DNA from 3 places in the Bradyrhizobium sp. McL0615 genome. Region 1 is predicted to be linked to each of the others. Evidence: predicted binding sites of a transcription regulator. Region 1 holds the regulator's gene; each other region holds the start of a gene.
What was found. Region 1 encodes LexA, which represses DNA repair genes until DNA is damaged. Its sites were predicted from a motif close to TGTTCNNNNTGTGTTCNG; they were not measured.

Region 1 (4,926 bases):
GGCGGTCGTCGCCGGTGTCGTGTTCTTCGCGGTGCGGGCGCTGCTGGCGCTGTTTCCCGCACTCACGGTCGGCTACGCCATCAAGAAATGGTCGGCAGTAGCAGCCCTCGTCGCCGCCGCGTTCTATCTGCTGCTGTCGGGGGCGGAAGTGGCGACGCAGCGCTCGTTCTTCATGACGGCTGTGGTGCTGATCGCGGTCATGGTCGATCGCCGCGCCATCACGTTTCGCACGCTCGCGGTCGCCGCCTTGATCGTGCTTACGGTGGCGCCGGAAGCGCTGGTGCATCCGAGCTTCCAGATGTCGTTTGCCGCCACACTGGGTTTGGTCGCGCTGGTGCAGATCGGCATGCCGCGCCTGTTCGCGACGCCCGATCATGGCGCGAGCGCGCGTGCGGCGCTGTGGGGCGGCCGCGAACTCACGATGCTGCTGCTGGCCTCACTGGTGGCGGGGCTCGCGACCACGCCGTACGCGGCCTTTCACTTCCACCGGGTCACGCCCTATGGCGTGCTGGCCAATCTGGCAGCGATGCCGGTAGTGTCGGCGGTCGTGATGCCGGCCGGCCTGCTCGGCCTCCTCGCTATGCCGTTCGGCTTCGATGGCGTGTTCTGGGCGCTCATGGGCATCGGCATCGACTGGATGATTTTTGTGACGCAATGGGTCGCGGCGCTGCCCGGCGCGGTCGGCCGGGTGCCGGCGTTCGGCATCGGCCCGCTGATCGCGGCCAGCGCGGGCATCATCCTGGTCGGCCTGTTGCGCACGCCGCTGCGCTGGTCGGGCGCCGTGCTGGTGCTGGTGGCGGCGCTGTGGGCGGCGAGGGTGCCGCAGCCGGATATTTTGATCTCCGCCGACGGCCGCAATGTCGGCGTTCGCGGCCAGGACGGCCGGCTGCATCTGATGCATGCAGTGAAAGGCTCCCGGGATTCTTTCCTGCTGAAGGAGTGGCTGGCGGCGGATGCCGACGCGCGAACCGCGGCTGACGCCTCGCTCACCGCGGGCGTCTCGTGCGACGATCTTGGCTGCGTGATGCAATCCGCCGGCGGCGGCCTGGTCGCACAGGCATTCAGGCCCGAGGCGCTTTCGGACGATTGCGAGCGCGCGGCACTCATCGTGACGCTGCGGCAGGCGCCCGCTTCATGCGCGGCGTCCGTCATCGATGCCGACCGGCTGCGGCGGCAGGGCGCGATGGCCCTGCGCCGCGGCCGTGAGGGACTTGTCGTCGAGGCGGTGAAGCCGAGAGGGATCGACCGCCCTTGGTCGCCGGCGATGGCCGACGACGGCGATACAGACGCCAGCGTGCTTGCTCCCCGTGTCGTGCCGCCGCGCACCGTGGACGCCACCCCGGCCGAGGCCGATCTTCAGGCGGAGGAATAGACGGCCTTCAATGCTCGTCGAGCGAGGGACTTGAAGGGTCTGCCGGTATCTCGAACGCGCCCAGATGAAACTCCTCGGGTGAGTTGGGGTCCGATGGCAGGTTGACCAGCGTGAACGACGCCTCCGGGAATCGCTGCCAGACCGCGAGGTCTTCGGCTGTGACGGTGAGCCAGCCATACCGAAACATGTACCGTCCGGGCTCGCTGACGCGTCCGGCTTTTTGCCATGTAACCTTGTTGACCACCGACAGCCCCTCGGTGCCTGGTTTCTCGAAAAACCATATCACGATGATCCGCCGGCCTGAACCGGCGGATCTCATGCGCGTCGTTTAACCGGTCACGATGGATTCGGTTCGCGGCGCCGCTTCCGTCACCTTCGCCGCACGTTCGCCCTCGGTCACCGGCAATTGCAGCACGGTGGCGCGCTGGCCTTCGCAAAGCTGCGTCACCAGCACATGGCTTCCGTCCGGAAATTCGATCGCATCGTGGTGGCGATCGGCCACTTCGGGTTCGATCTGGTTGAACTTGCCGACCCGCCAGTCGGTGGTTCGGGTCCAGATCCAGCGGTTGTCGTATCTGACGTCCTGGGCGAACGCGAGTTCGGTGCCGGGAAGCATGCAGACCGCCACTGCTGGTTCGCGTTCCGACGCAAAGCCGCGGGTCGATGTACCGCGGAACGTCGTGGAGATCAGCGTCTCGCCGACCTCGGCAGGCCGCGTCTTCACAGCATGCAGGCTATAGTCACACATCGGATGGCTCCCTCAATTGAGATAGCTGACCCGTGTCTGGGAGGAGGCACAGGCCCCTATCAGAGTGGACATATTTAGAGCGGACTTGGCGCACAGCGTTTTCTTGTTTCTAGGCAATTCTGCGGCTGGCGCACTGCGTTTAAATCACAAACGCGCTAACGCAGTTTGGTTCCATGCGCGTACAAAAAACCCCGGCCGAAGGCCGGGGCGTCGCAGTCGTGTCCGCAAGGCCAATCGGTCAGTATTTGCGATAAAGCCCGATCAACTTGCCCTGAATCCGGACCCGGTTCGGCGGCAGGATGCGGACTTCGTAGGCGGCGTTGGCGGGCTCCAGGGCGATCGAGGCGCCGCGGCGGCGGAAGCGCTTGAGGGTGGCTTCCTCCTCGTCGATCAGCGCCACCACGATGTCGCCGGTGTCGGCGGTCTCGTTGCGCTGGATCAGCGCCATGTCGCCGTCGAGAATGCCGGCATCCACCATGGAATCGCCGCGCACTTCGAGCGCGTAATGCTCGCCAGAGCCCAGCATGTCGGGCGGCACGCTGATGGTGTGGCTGCGGGTCTGCAGCGCCTCGATCGGCGTACCGGCGGCGATCCGGCCCATCACGGGCACGGCCACCGGGCGGTTGCCGTCGTCCTCGGCAGTAGGCGTGCTCACCGTTCGCTTGCCGAGCGTGCCTTCGATGACGCTCGGCGTGAAGCCGCGACGGCCATTGCTGGCGGCAGCCAGCTCCGGCAGCTTGATGACTTCGATGGCGCGGGCGCGGTTGGGCAGGCGGCGGATGAAGCCGCGCTCCTCCAGTGCCGTAATGAGGCGGTGGATTCCGGATTTCGAGCGCAGGTCGAGCGCGTCCTTCATCTCGTCGAAGGAGGGCGGTACGCCGGCTTCTTTCAGCCGTTCGTTGATGAAACGCAGAAGTTCATACTGTTTGCGCGTAAGCATCGCGAGCATTCCCCCGGTTGGCACAGTCTTTCGGTTTCGAATCTCCAGGGCCCATCGCGGGAGTCCCCAAAACTCCCAGTCACAGACACTAGCAGTCGAAACAAATCATGAACGGACACTATATGTTCGATATGTGTTCCGCAACCACTTAATTTCAGGTGAACGCATTGCGGCTTCGGCCGAAGACCCCGCCAGGCGCGTCGTTCAGGGTGTCATTCCGGCAGCCGGAGCAGTTCGCAAGGCGAACCCTTGGCCGCTGCCGGCGCGAACGGCGGACGTATCACAAGTGCCCGTGCCGCAGCGAGATTCCCCAATAGCGATGAGTCCTGGTGGGTCACCGGCACCGCAATCAGCGTGCCATCGTCGCGCACTTCGAGGCGGGCCCGAAGATAATCCTCGCGCTGGTCGTTGGCGGCGAGGTCGCGGCCCAGTTCGGCGCTTTCGCGCACATGATGGATGGTGTCGCGGCCCGATAATGCGCGAATCAACGGCACCAGAAACAGGAAGCCGCAGACATAGGAGGAGACCGGATTGCCGGGCAGGCCGATCACCCGCATCGCGCCGAGCCGGCCATGCATCATCGGCTTGCCCGGCCGCATCGCGATGCGCCAGAACGCCATCGCCGTGCCCTCGGCCTCCAGCGACCGCTTGACGAGGTCATGGTCGCCGACCGAGGCGCCGCCCATGGTGATCAGGATGTCGGCATCCGCCTCCCGCGCCCGGCGGATGCCTTGCGCGGTGTCGGCGACGGTGTCGGCGGCGATCCCGAGATCGACCACCTCGGCGCCCTCGGCGCGCGCCAGCGCCCGCAACCCGTAGCCGTTGGAATAGACGATCTGGCCGGGACCGGGGGTTATGCCGGGCATCACCAGCTCGTCGCCGGTGCCGAGGACGGCCACTTTCGGGCGGCGGCGCACCGCAAGCTCCGGATAGTTCATGCCGGCGGCGAGCGACAGGTCGCGGTCGGTGAGGCGGCGTCCGCGCGCGAGCAGCACGTCGCCCTCGCGGAAATCGACGCCGGCGGGCCGGATATGCCGGCCGGAAACGGCGGCTTCCGTGATGGTGATATGATCGCCGTCGACGGTCGTGTCTTCCTGGATGATGACGGCGTCAGCCCTGTCAGGGATCACGCCGCCGGTGAAGATCCGCACCGCTTCGCCTTTGCCCACCTGGCGCTCGAACGGGCGGCCGGCGGCGACCTCCCCGATCACCTTCAGCCGAGCGGAGAGATCGGCGGCATCCGCCGCGCGCACCGCGTAGCCGTCCATCGCCGACATCGCCTGCGGCGGCTGCGTCCGCCGCGCGGCGACGTCGCGCGCGAGGATGCGATGATGCGCGGCATCGAGCGCCACGGCCTCTTCGGGCAACGGTTCGGCGCCCGCAAGGATCGCAGCAAGCGCATCGGCGACGGGCATCAAGGCCACGGGCACAGCTCCTAGACTTCGAGTGCAGTCAGTGCCCGTGCCACGTCATCCATCGATGTCACGTGGATGGCACAAAGGCCGCGCGCCCGCGCCCCTTCGATATTAGCGGCCGAGTCGTCGAAGAACAGGATCCGCGACGCTGGCACGCCGATTGCCTTTACCACGTGATCATAGGCCTCCGCGTCGGGTTTGCGCAAACCGATGCTGGAGGACAAGAATATCTCGCGGAAATGGCCGAGCACGCCGGCATAGGCCTCCGAAAAATGCGCGACATGGGCCGGATTGGTGTTGGAAAACGCATAGAGCGGCAGGCGTTGTGCGGCGCCGGCCAGCAGCGGCGCAATGCCCGGCATCTCGCCGCTGAAGATCGCGTTCCAGCCTTCCAGGAACTGCGCGTCGGTGAGGCCGATGCCGAGCGACTGGCGCAGGCCCGCAAAGAACG
Region 2 (4,926 bases), 2.8 Mb from region 1:
CCTATATCATCGCGCATGAAGCGGGACATCACATCCAGAACCTGCTCGGCATCCTGCCGCGCGTGAACCGGCTGCAACAGCAGGCCGGCAGCAAGGCGGAAGCCAATGCGCTGCAGGTCAAGGTCGAGCTGCAGGCGGATTGCCTGTCCGGCGTCTGGGTCAACCGCGAAGAGAAGAAGCGTCCGGGCTTCATCGAGCCCGGCGATATCGATGCGGCACTGAGGACGGCAACTGCGATCGGCGACGATACGCTGCAACGACAGTCGACGGGCAGGGTGGTGCCCGACAGTTTCACCCACGGCTCCGCGGCGCAGCGCAAGCAGTGGTTCATGACCGGCTACCAGCAAGGCACGGTGCAGGCTTGCAACACGTTTGCCCAAGGCGCTTTATAGTTTGAAGACGCTTTATAGTTGAAGGCGCGTTGTAGCTTGAAGACGAGGATGCCCGGCGCAAGGCCGGGCATGACGGGAAGAAGCGGTCATGTCCTCCATCGATGAAGCAAAACAATTCGTGCCGCTCAACATCGCGGTGCTGACGGTCTCCGACACGCGGACGCTCGCGGATGACAAGTCGGGCACCACGCTGGCGGAGCGGCTGACGGCCGCCGGCCATCAGCTTGCCGCGCGCGAGATCATCGTCGACGACGTCGATGCGATCCGCATCATCATCAAGCGATGGATCGCCGACGAGAGCATCGATGCGATCATCACGACCGGCGGAACCGGTTTCACCGGCCGCGACGTGACGCCGGAGGCGATCGAGCCATTGTTCGAAAAGCGGATGGACGGCTTTTCGATCGCCTTCCACATGCTGAGCCACGCCAAGATCGGCACCTCGACGGTGCAGAGCCGCGCCACCGCGGGCGTGGCGGGCGCGACCTTCATCTTCTGCCTGCCGGGATCGCCGGGCGCCTGCCGCGATGCATGGGACGGCATCCTCGCCGCCCAGCTCGATTACCGCACGCGGCCCTGCAATTTCGTCGAGATCATGCCGCGGCTCGACGAGCACCTGCGGCGGCCTAAAGCCCAAGGCGCGTCGGCCTGACCGGCTGCTTCGTAGGATGGGTAGAGCGAAGCGAAACCCATCATCTCTCCGCGCGTGGGATTGATGGGTTTCGCTTCGCTCTACCCATCCTACAACTGGCGAACCACGCCGATATCGTGCGCCACATGCCGCGATACCATTCTTCGCGCAACGCATGGGCGCGCTTGATGTAAAAATCGAGAAGGTCCGGCGTGACGCGCCGCGGGGTATCGCGACGCCCCGGCTTCAAAGTTCGAGTTCCCAGGTTTCGCCGACCAGGTCTTGGCCGAAGCTGCGGTGGGACTCGGTGGCGACCAGTTTGAACTCAGCCTCCTGATAGATTTTGCGGGCGGCCACGAGGATGCTCTGGGTCCACAGCGTGATCCGGTGATAGCCGCAGGCCTTCGCGAACGCGATGCATTCGCCGACCAGCCGTTGACCCAATCCCTGTCCACGCCCGGCTGGATCGACCAGCAGCAGTCGCAGCTTGGCGACATCGTCGGTGTGCCGCACCAGGAATATCGAACCGACCTGCGCGCCTTCGATATCGGCGATCCAGCAACGCTCTCGCGACACGTCGAATGAAGCGATGAATTTCGCCGCGATCTCGGCGACGAGACCTTCGAAAGAGGAATCGAAGCCGTATTCGCGCGCATAGAGCGCGCCGTGGCTCTGCACCACCCATCCCATGTCGCCGGGGCGCGGCTCGCGTAACGTCGCCGGTCGTGGTGCGGCACTGCCATCGCCGAGCAGTCGCTCGATGTCGGCCATTGCCCCGATCAGGCGCTCCCGGCTGCCGTTCGGCAGCGAGCCAAGCATCGCCGCGACGTCGTCCTTTGAACTGCGCTCGAGTTTTGCGAACGCCTGCCGCCCCTTGGCCGTCAATGCGAGCTGGTATTGCCGACGGTCGGACGGCAGCGGTTCGCGGGTGATCAACCCGGCTTCATCGAAATTCTGCACGATCCGGCTGAGATAGCCGGCATCGAGACCCAGTTCGGCGCCGATCTCCTTGGCCGAGAGATCCTGGCGGTGGGCGAGTTCGTACAGCACCCGCGCCTCGCTCAGCGAGTACGGGCTCTTCAGGAGCTGCTGGTCCAGCACGCCGAGCTTGCGGGTGTAGAAGCGGTTGAAGGCGCGGACGGCCGCGACTTCCTGTTCGGAATCCGGTTGGGGCATGGCATTACCTCGATAATTGCCATTGTCAAATATATAGTTGCCTTTGGCAAGTATATTCTGATGGCATGCATCCGGCGAGGCGGTCAGGCCCGTCCTACTTTGCATGGGGTTGTTTTGCGATTTTTGGATCTGCGCCGCGCTAGGCGACGACAATGATCCGGCTACGCAACTGGGTGCGCGAGGCGCGGCCGAGCTGGCGCAACAGCCGCGTCTCGGAACGGCGGGAATCCGGCCGGTAGCCGCCAAGCCGCTCATAATGATCGCGCGCGATCAGCAGCCCCTGTTCCGCCGACGGCCCGGTAATCATGCGGGCGACGAACTTGAAGCCGTCGCGCAGCCGCGCGTCGGAATAGGGCGAGCGGGCGTAGCGAAACACCCCCGCGCGCGGCCGGTCGCTGCTCGATACGTTCTGGATGAATTGCGTGGTCTCTTCGATCCACCCGTTGTCGAGCACCGCGCCGGCATGCAGGAACATCAGCCATGGCGAGCGCGCCGCCCGCGCGCCGGCGGCCAATGCCGCGGCGCGTGTTCCTTCAAACGCCAGAAAGCTGCAGCCGGCGACGTCGGCCACCCGTTCGATGACGCCGTTGGCGGCCCTGTCGACCAACAGTACCTCGCGGATGACGCCGGCGGCGGCGCCCGGCACCAGCGCCGCCAGCGTTGCGACGGCGGGCTGCTCGACCCCTTCGGTTGGAATGATCACGCTCAACATGAATGAGGCTTCGGTGGCTCAAACGGGGAAAAACGCTGCACTGTTATCACCTTGTCATAATCAAAGCAGCCGTTGGCGTGCAGTTTTTTGCGGCATCTGGCGCGAATGCCATTCCGACATCTGCGCCTCGCTGTGAATTGTTGTTGATGATGTTCTTGATTTGTTCCTTTGACGTGCTATGTTCGCTCCATGAGCCGAGCATCCTCTCATGCCCTCAAGCACCCGCCGGTCACGGCGCCCTCCGAACCGGCGGGTGCGACACCTTTTGCCGAGCTTGCGGTCGCGATCGAGAGCAAGCGGCGGCGCGGACGCGGTGCGCAGTCCAACGCGAGCGGCCGGTTCGAGGCCGAAGCGCGGGTCGCCTTCGACGATGGCTGGCAAAGCCTGGACGAACTGCCGCCGTTCAAGACCACGGTGACGCTCGATACCTCGCGCAAGGTCATCACCCGCAACGAGTCGCCCGACATCGGCTTCGACCGTTCGATCAATCCCTATCGCGGCTGTGAACATGGCTGCGTCTATTGCTTCGCGCGGCCGACGCATGCGTTTCTCGGACTGTCGCCCGGGCTCGATTTCGAATCCAAGCTGCTGATCAAGCCCGACGCGCCGGAATTGCTCGAGAAGGAATTGGCTGCCTCGGGTTACGAGCCGCGCATGATCGCGATCGGTACCAACACCGATCCCTACCAGCCGATCGAACGCGAGCACAAAATCATGCGCGGGATTCTCGAAGTGCTTGATAGAGCCGGCCATCCCGTCGGCATCGTCACCAAATCGGCGCTGGTGACGCGTGACATCGATATTCTGCAGCGGATGGCGAAGCGAAATCTGGTCAAGGTCGCGATTTCAGTGACCACGCTCGATCCCAAGCTGGCGCGCACCATGGAGCCACGCGCCTCGACGCCGCCGAAGCGGCTGGAGGCGCTGCGGCAATTGTCGGAGGCCGGCATTCCCGCGACCGTCATGGTCGCGCCGATTATCCCGGCGCTGAACGATTCCGAGATCGAACGCATTCTCGATGCCGCAGCCCATGCCGGCGTCAAGGAAGCAAGCTACGTGCTGCTGCGGCTGCCGCTGGAAGTACGCGATCTGTTTCGCGAATGGCTGATGGCGAACTATCCCGACCGTTATCGTCACGTCTTCGCCCTGATCCGCGACATGCGCGGCGGGCGTGACTACGACTCGCAATGGGGAACGCGGATGAAGGGCACCGGCCCGATGGCCTGGATGATCGGGCGGCGCTTCGAGATCGCCTGCGAAAAGCTCGGCCTCAACAAGCGCCGCTCGAAACTGACCACCGATCATTTCGTCAAGCCGAAGCGCAGCGGACAGCAACTGAGTTTGTTCTGATCGTCATTGCGAGCGAAGCGAAGCAATCCATCTATCCGTCATGCTGCGACATGGATTGCTTCGCTGCGCTCGCAATGACGCGGAGGGAGTAGCATGAGTACAAAATTGCAGGCGCCAACCCCGCGGTTCACGATTATCACCCTCGGCGTCAATGACATCCGCGCCAGCATCGCTTTTTACGAGGCGCTTGGTTTTGTCAGGAAAATGCGCGCGACCGGCGAGGCGGTCGCCTTCTTCGATACCGGCGGCACGGTGATCGGGCTTTTCCCGTGGGATCAACTCGCCGCCGACGCCACGCTGCCGGATCAGCCGCGGCCGAAAGCCTTTCGCGGAGCGACGCTCGCCTGGAATTGCGGCTCCGTCGAAGAGGTCGATACGGTGCTGGATTTCGCAATCTCCTGCGGCGCCTCGCTGTTGAAGCCCGCGCACAAGACCGATTACGGCGGTTACTCCGGCTATTTCAGCGATCCCGATGGTCACCCCTGGGAAGTCGTGGTCGCGCCCGGCATCGAAGTCGGCGCCGACCGGCGGGTTCACCTGCCGGATTAGAGCCCGCGATGGTATGGCCTGCCGCTTCTCTCTGCCGGTGAATTGCCGTATTGCGGCGTGATGGACCAGAAGCCCGCATTGGTATCGGAACAGCAGCCGCTCGTCATCTTGACGAC
Region 3 (4,926 bases), 130 kb from region 1:
CGCTGGGCGCGATAGGTCGACAGCGGCACGCGCTTGACGTAGCCGGCGTGCGAGACCGTGACCACCATGTCCTCGCGCTGGATCAGGTCTTCGTCCTCGACCTCGCCTTCCTGCTCGATGATGACAGTCTTGCGCGGGGTGGCGAATTCTTCCTTCACCGCCGCAAGCTCTTCCTTGATGATCGCCTGCACGCGCGCGCGCGAGCGCAGGATGTCGAGATAGTCGGCGATCTCAACCGCGAGCTTGTCGAGCTCTTCCGAAATCTCCTCGCGGCCGAGCGCCGTCAGCCGCTGCAGGCGCAGTTCGAGAATGGCCTTGGCCTGCTCCAGCGATAGCCGCGCGGTGCCGTCGGGCGCCATCCGGTGCCGGGGATCGTCGATCAGCGTGATCATCGCTTCCACGTCCCTGGCCGGCCAGTCGCGCGACATCAACGTGTCGCGCGCGGTGGTCGGATCGGGCGAGGTTCTGATGACGCGAATGATCTCGTCGATATTGGCCACCGCAATCGCGAGGCCAACCAGGATGTGAGCGCGATCGCGGGCCTTGTTGAGCAGGAATTTCGTGCGTCGCGTCACCACCTGTTCGCGGAAGGCGATGAACAGCGTCAGAAAGTCCTTCAGGTTCATCGTCTGCGGCCGGCCGGCGTCGAGCGCCACCATGTTGGCCGGGAAATTCGTCTGCAGCGGCGTGAACCGATAGAGCTGGTTCAGCACCACGTCGGGCACGGCGTCGCGTTTCAGTTCGACGACGACGCGGAAACCGTCACGGTCGGATTCGTCGCGCAGATCGGAGATGCCTTCGATCTTCTTCTCGCGCACCAGTTCGGCGATGCGCTCCACCATGGTGGCCTTGTTCACCTGGAACGGAATTTCGGTGACGATGATCGCTTCGCGATCCTTGCGGATGGTATCGATCGTCACCTTGCCGCGCATCACGATCGAGCCGCGGCCGAGATGATAGGCCGAGCGGATGCCCTGCCGGCCGAGAATGATACCGCCGGTCGGGAAATCCGGTCCCGGCACGATGTTGATGAGATCGTCGATGGTCAGCGCCGGATTGTCGATCAGCGCCACGCAGGCGTCGATGACTTCGCCGAGATTGTGCGGGGGAATGTTGGTCGCCATGCCGACGGCGATACCGCCGGCGCCGTTGACCAGAAGGTTCGGGAATTTCGCCGGCAGCACCGTCGGTTCACGGTCGCGGCTGTCGTAATTGGCCTGAAAATCGACGGTGTCCTTGTCGATGTCGTCGAGCAGCGTCTGCGCGATCTTGGTCAGGCGGGATTCGGTGTACCGCATGGCGGCCGCCGTATCGCCGTCCACCGAGCCGAAATTGCCCTGGCCGTCGATCAGCGGCACGCGCATGGAGAAATCCTGCGCCAGACGCACCAGCGCGTCATAGACCGACTGATCGCCGTGGGGATGGTATTTACCGATGACGTCGCCGACCGTGCGCGCCGATTTGTTGTAGGACTTGTTCCACTCGAAGCCGTTCTCGTGCATCGCGTAGAGAATGCGGCGATGCACGGGCTTCAACCCGTCGCGCGCGTCCGGCAGCGCACGTGCCACGATCACGCTCATGGCGTAATCGAGGTAGGAGCGTTTCATCTCGTCGAGGATGGAAACGGGACGGATATCGGAGGGCTCCGGCGGTTCGCCGGGCTTGTTATCTTCAGGGTCAGACAAAGGGGGAATCCGGTCAATTCTCAGCTGAGAATCATATAGCGCATCAGGCCTCCAATAACCACCCCGAAGCGGGCTGGAGAGGTCGTTTTTCCGCTCGTTTTTTCATGGACTTACAGGGATCGCCGGGGTGCCCCGGCGGGCTCGCCGGAGGGGGCATTTTCAGGCCCCGAAAAGCGGGCACTGACACGCCTTTTCCAGCATCGGCCTATGGGCCGAAAACCACCGCGTGCATGATCCGTCCCGGCAGGAACGTAAACAGGCCGGCAATGACGAGCGCGCCTGCAAAAATCATCGTCATGATCCGGCGATGATCGACGACCCTGTGGCGCCTGGCTCTCCATACCGCGATCGGCAGCACGATCAGGGTGAAGATCGACAGCAGGTGGATCGGGCTCCAGGGCCCGAGCAAGCGGATCTCATGGATCCAGAACGAGCTCGCCGCGACGGTGGCCATCAGGGCGACCCAGATCCAGCCGACCGTCCGGTGCGGCAGCGTTCCCTTCGGCGCCGCGAACTGGATGACGCCCAGCGCGAAGGCCGCCATCGCCGCGAAGGCATGAACAGGGATCGCAGGGGCGGCATCCAGCAGCGGCGCAAGGGACATTGGAAACTCCCCGGAAGGTCTGATCGAAGGCAGCGTTGAACGCGTGATGAAGCCGACCCCAGTCGACGCCAAGACACCGATGCGAGCCCGCATCAATGTAAGACATATTTACATTTATCTTTACAATGTCAAGTTCAAACAGTGCGTCGACCTGCCGTCGCGCGATCTCTGGACGTCACGCCTTTCCTCCGAAAATGAAGTCAGGCCCTAAGGCTTCTGCCAGCGCCGTGATAACGCGCGCCTGCCGCCATGGCCGGGCGTGGTGCCGGCCATCTGCGTTTTCCCCGCTGCGGTCGTGTGCTGGGTACGCCCGGAACGGCGCGCGGAGGCATACCCCGCGCTTTGTCCGGATATATGGTTCAGGCAGAACGCCGTGCGATCGGCGGCTGTCGGCCTCAGAACGGAATATCGTCGTCCATGTCGCTATTGCGACCGCCGCCTGCCGCCACCGCCCGCCGCGGCGCGGAGCTGGGACTGCTGGAGCCGAAATCGCCGGCATCGTCAGAGCCGAAACTGCCGCCACCGCCGCCGCTGCGGCCGTCGAGCATGGTCAGGGTCGAGTTGAAGCCCTGCAGCACGACTTCGGTCGAGTACTTTTCGACGCCGCTCTGGTCGGTCCATTTGCGGGTCTGCAGCGCGCCCTCGATGTAAACCTTGGCGCCCTTCTTCAGATATTGCTCGACAATCTTGCACAGCGGTTCAGAGAAGATCACGACGCGGTGCCACTCGGTCTTTTCCTTGCGCTCGCCGGTGCCCTTGTCGCGCCAGGTTTCCGACGTGGCGATGCTCAGATTGGCGATCGGCCGCCCGTCCTGTGTCCGCCGGATTTCAGGATCCTTGCCGAGATTGCCGACCAGAATCACCTTGTTTACGCTTCCCGCCATCGCCGCTCTCCACTCGATATATCGCCGGCAAAAATCACTGGTCCAGCCGTCGCGTGCCGGCCGCCTTCAATTCTTGACCTGTTGCCAATTCTTGACTGTGTTTTCTTGACTGTGTTTGTCCGCTCTTTCGCGTCCGCTTCCGGACATCTGAAACGACCCTATACGCCCGCAAGCGCCGCCGACTTAGCGATCCCTCGGCAAGTCAACGGTTATCCACATGCCGTTGTCCACATATAGCATCGCGCCCGCGTACGTTCCAGCTTTGTTCCGGCAGTCCCACGTCGCCATCGGTCCAACTTGCAGCTCAACCAGACGGCGACTTGAGTTGGCCGCAATTAAGGCCCGAAAACGCCAAAATGGAACCTAGAGTTCCGCACAGTAACGGGAATAACGCATATAGATCATATGCTTGAGTCCATGTTTTGGCTCACGGGTGTTGCAATTCGGAGACGCAATTTCTGGGCGACTCGCGCTATAAAATTACCACCGGCGCGGGACGCTCGCGTCATTTTGAGAACGCTTCGGGACCAACGGAAGCGGACAAAACCTGGAGATAGACCCATGAAGAAGGTTCTGTTGAGTACGGTTGCTCTCATCGCGTTCGCCGCACCTGCGGCAGCCGCCGACCTCGCGGCGCGTCCTTACACCAAAGCCCCGCCGGCGCCGATCGCCGTCGTGTACGACTGGAGCGGCTTCTACATCGGCGCCAACGGCGGCTGGGGTTCGAGCCGCAAGTGCTGGGACTTCGTGACACCGGGCGGCGCCTTCGTCGGAGCCGAGGGGTGCCATGACGCCACCGGCGGCACCGCCGGCGGCCAGATCGGTTATCGCTGGCAGGCCAGCAGTTGGGTGTTCGGCCTCGAAGCCCAAGGCAACTGGGCCGACTTCAGGGGCAGCAATGTGAGCCTGCTGTTCCCCGGCGCCAGGAATGACTCGCGGATCGACGCCTTCGGTCTCTTCACGGGTCAGGTCGGTTGGGCCGCCAACAACGTTCTGTTCTACATCAAGGGCGGCGCGGCTGTTACGGCGGATCGGTTCCGCGCCTTTGATGTTCCCACAGGCGTCATCGTCGGCACCGCCGGTGATGACACCCGCTGGGGCGGTGTGGTTGGTGTAGGCCTCGAATACGGCTTCGCCCCCAACTGGTCGGCCGCTATCGAATACGACCATCTCTTCATGCAGGATCGGACCGTCACCTTCAACGCGCCGGGCGGCGTGTTCTTCGGCACCGATCGCATCCGTCAGGACGTCGACCTCGTCACCGTCCGCGTCAACTACCGCTGGGGTGGCCCTGTGATCGCGAAGTACTGATCTTCGCATTCAATAATCGAATACTGAAAAGGCCGGCCTCGCGCCGGCCTTTTTGCTTGGTTGCATCCCCCCGCTACCTCTGGGAGTGCGACATTCTGTCCATTTGTGGCGCGCAAGCTACAGCCAAGTGCCAGGCGGTGCCTGTACCGTCGGTTCCATCAACCTTGGCTGGGGACTCACCTTGTACAAATTGCTGCTTGGCGCCGTGGGCGCGATTGGACTGACGGCTTCGGCTTCGGCGGCCGATCTTGCGGCGCGCCCCTACACCAAGGCGCCAGCCCCGATGATTGCCGCGGTCTATGACTGGAGCGGATTTTATACCGGCCTCAACGGCGGCGGCGCATCGAGCCGCGCGTGCTGGACCATCACCAACGATAACGGCAATGCGGTCACGCCGAACTCGGAGGGCTGCCACGACGCGACGGGCGGTTTGGCCGGTGGC

Region 2: a site for LexA is predicted at 3,062-3,079, ahead of ACPPVP_RS11765 (PA0069 family radical SAM protein). Genes of this name have one in related genera too.
Region 3: a site for LexA is predicted at 3,426-3,443, ahead of ACPPVP_RS24350 (single-stranded DNA-binding protein). Genes of this name have one in related genera too.

The regions. Positions count from the first base shown of each region.
Region 1 covers NZ_CP188254.1:5,255,956-5,260,881, reverse strand. The annotation lists gene ACPPVP_RS24960 (ComEC/Rec2 family competence protein) at 1-1,372, shown strand, start outside; gene ACPPVP_RS24955 (hypothetical protein) at 1,380-1,691, opposite strand; gene ACPPVP_RS24950 (hypothetical protein) at 1,701-2,120, opposite strand; gene lexA (transcriptional repressor LexA) at 2,359-3,060, opposite strand; gene glp (gephyrin-like molybdotransferase Glp) at 3,273-4,484, opposite strand; gene ACPPVP_RS24935 (HAD family hydrolase) at 4,496-4,926, opposite strand, start outside.
Region 2 covers NZ_CP188254.1:2,445,619-2,450,544, forward strand. The annotation lists gene ypfJ (KPN_02809 family neutral zinc metallopeptidase) at 1-392, shown strand, start outside; gene moaB (molybdenum cofactor biosynthesis protein B) at 481-1,044, shown strand; gene ACPPVP_RS11755 (bifunctional helix-turn-helix transcriptional regulator/GNAT family N-acetyltransferase) at 1,270-2,199, opposite strand; gene ACPPVP_RS11760 (glycosyl transferase) at 2,339-2,911, opposite strand; gene ACPPVP_RS11765 (PA0069 family radical SAM protein) at 3,101-4,261, shown strand; gene ACPPVP_RS11770 (VOC family protein) at 4,355-4,810, shown strand; gene ACPPVP_RS11775 (GNAT family N-acetyltransferase) at 4,919-4,926, shown strand, end outside.
Region 3 covers NZ_CP188254.1:5,126,771-5,131,696, forward strand. The annotation lists gene gyrA (DNA gyrase subunit A) at 1-1,685, opposite strand, end outside; gene ACPPVP_RS24345 (DUF2306 domain-containing protein) at 1,891-2,289, opposite strand; gene ACPPVP_RS24350 (single-stranded DNA-binding protein) at 2,685-3,173, opposite strand; gene ACPPVP_RS24355 (outer membrane protein) at 3,735-4,484, shown strand; gene ACPPVP_RS24360 (outer membrane protein) at 4,666-4,926, shown strand, end outside.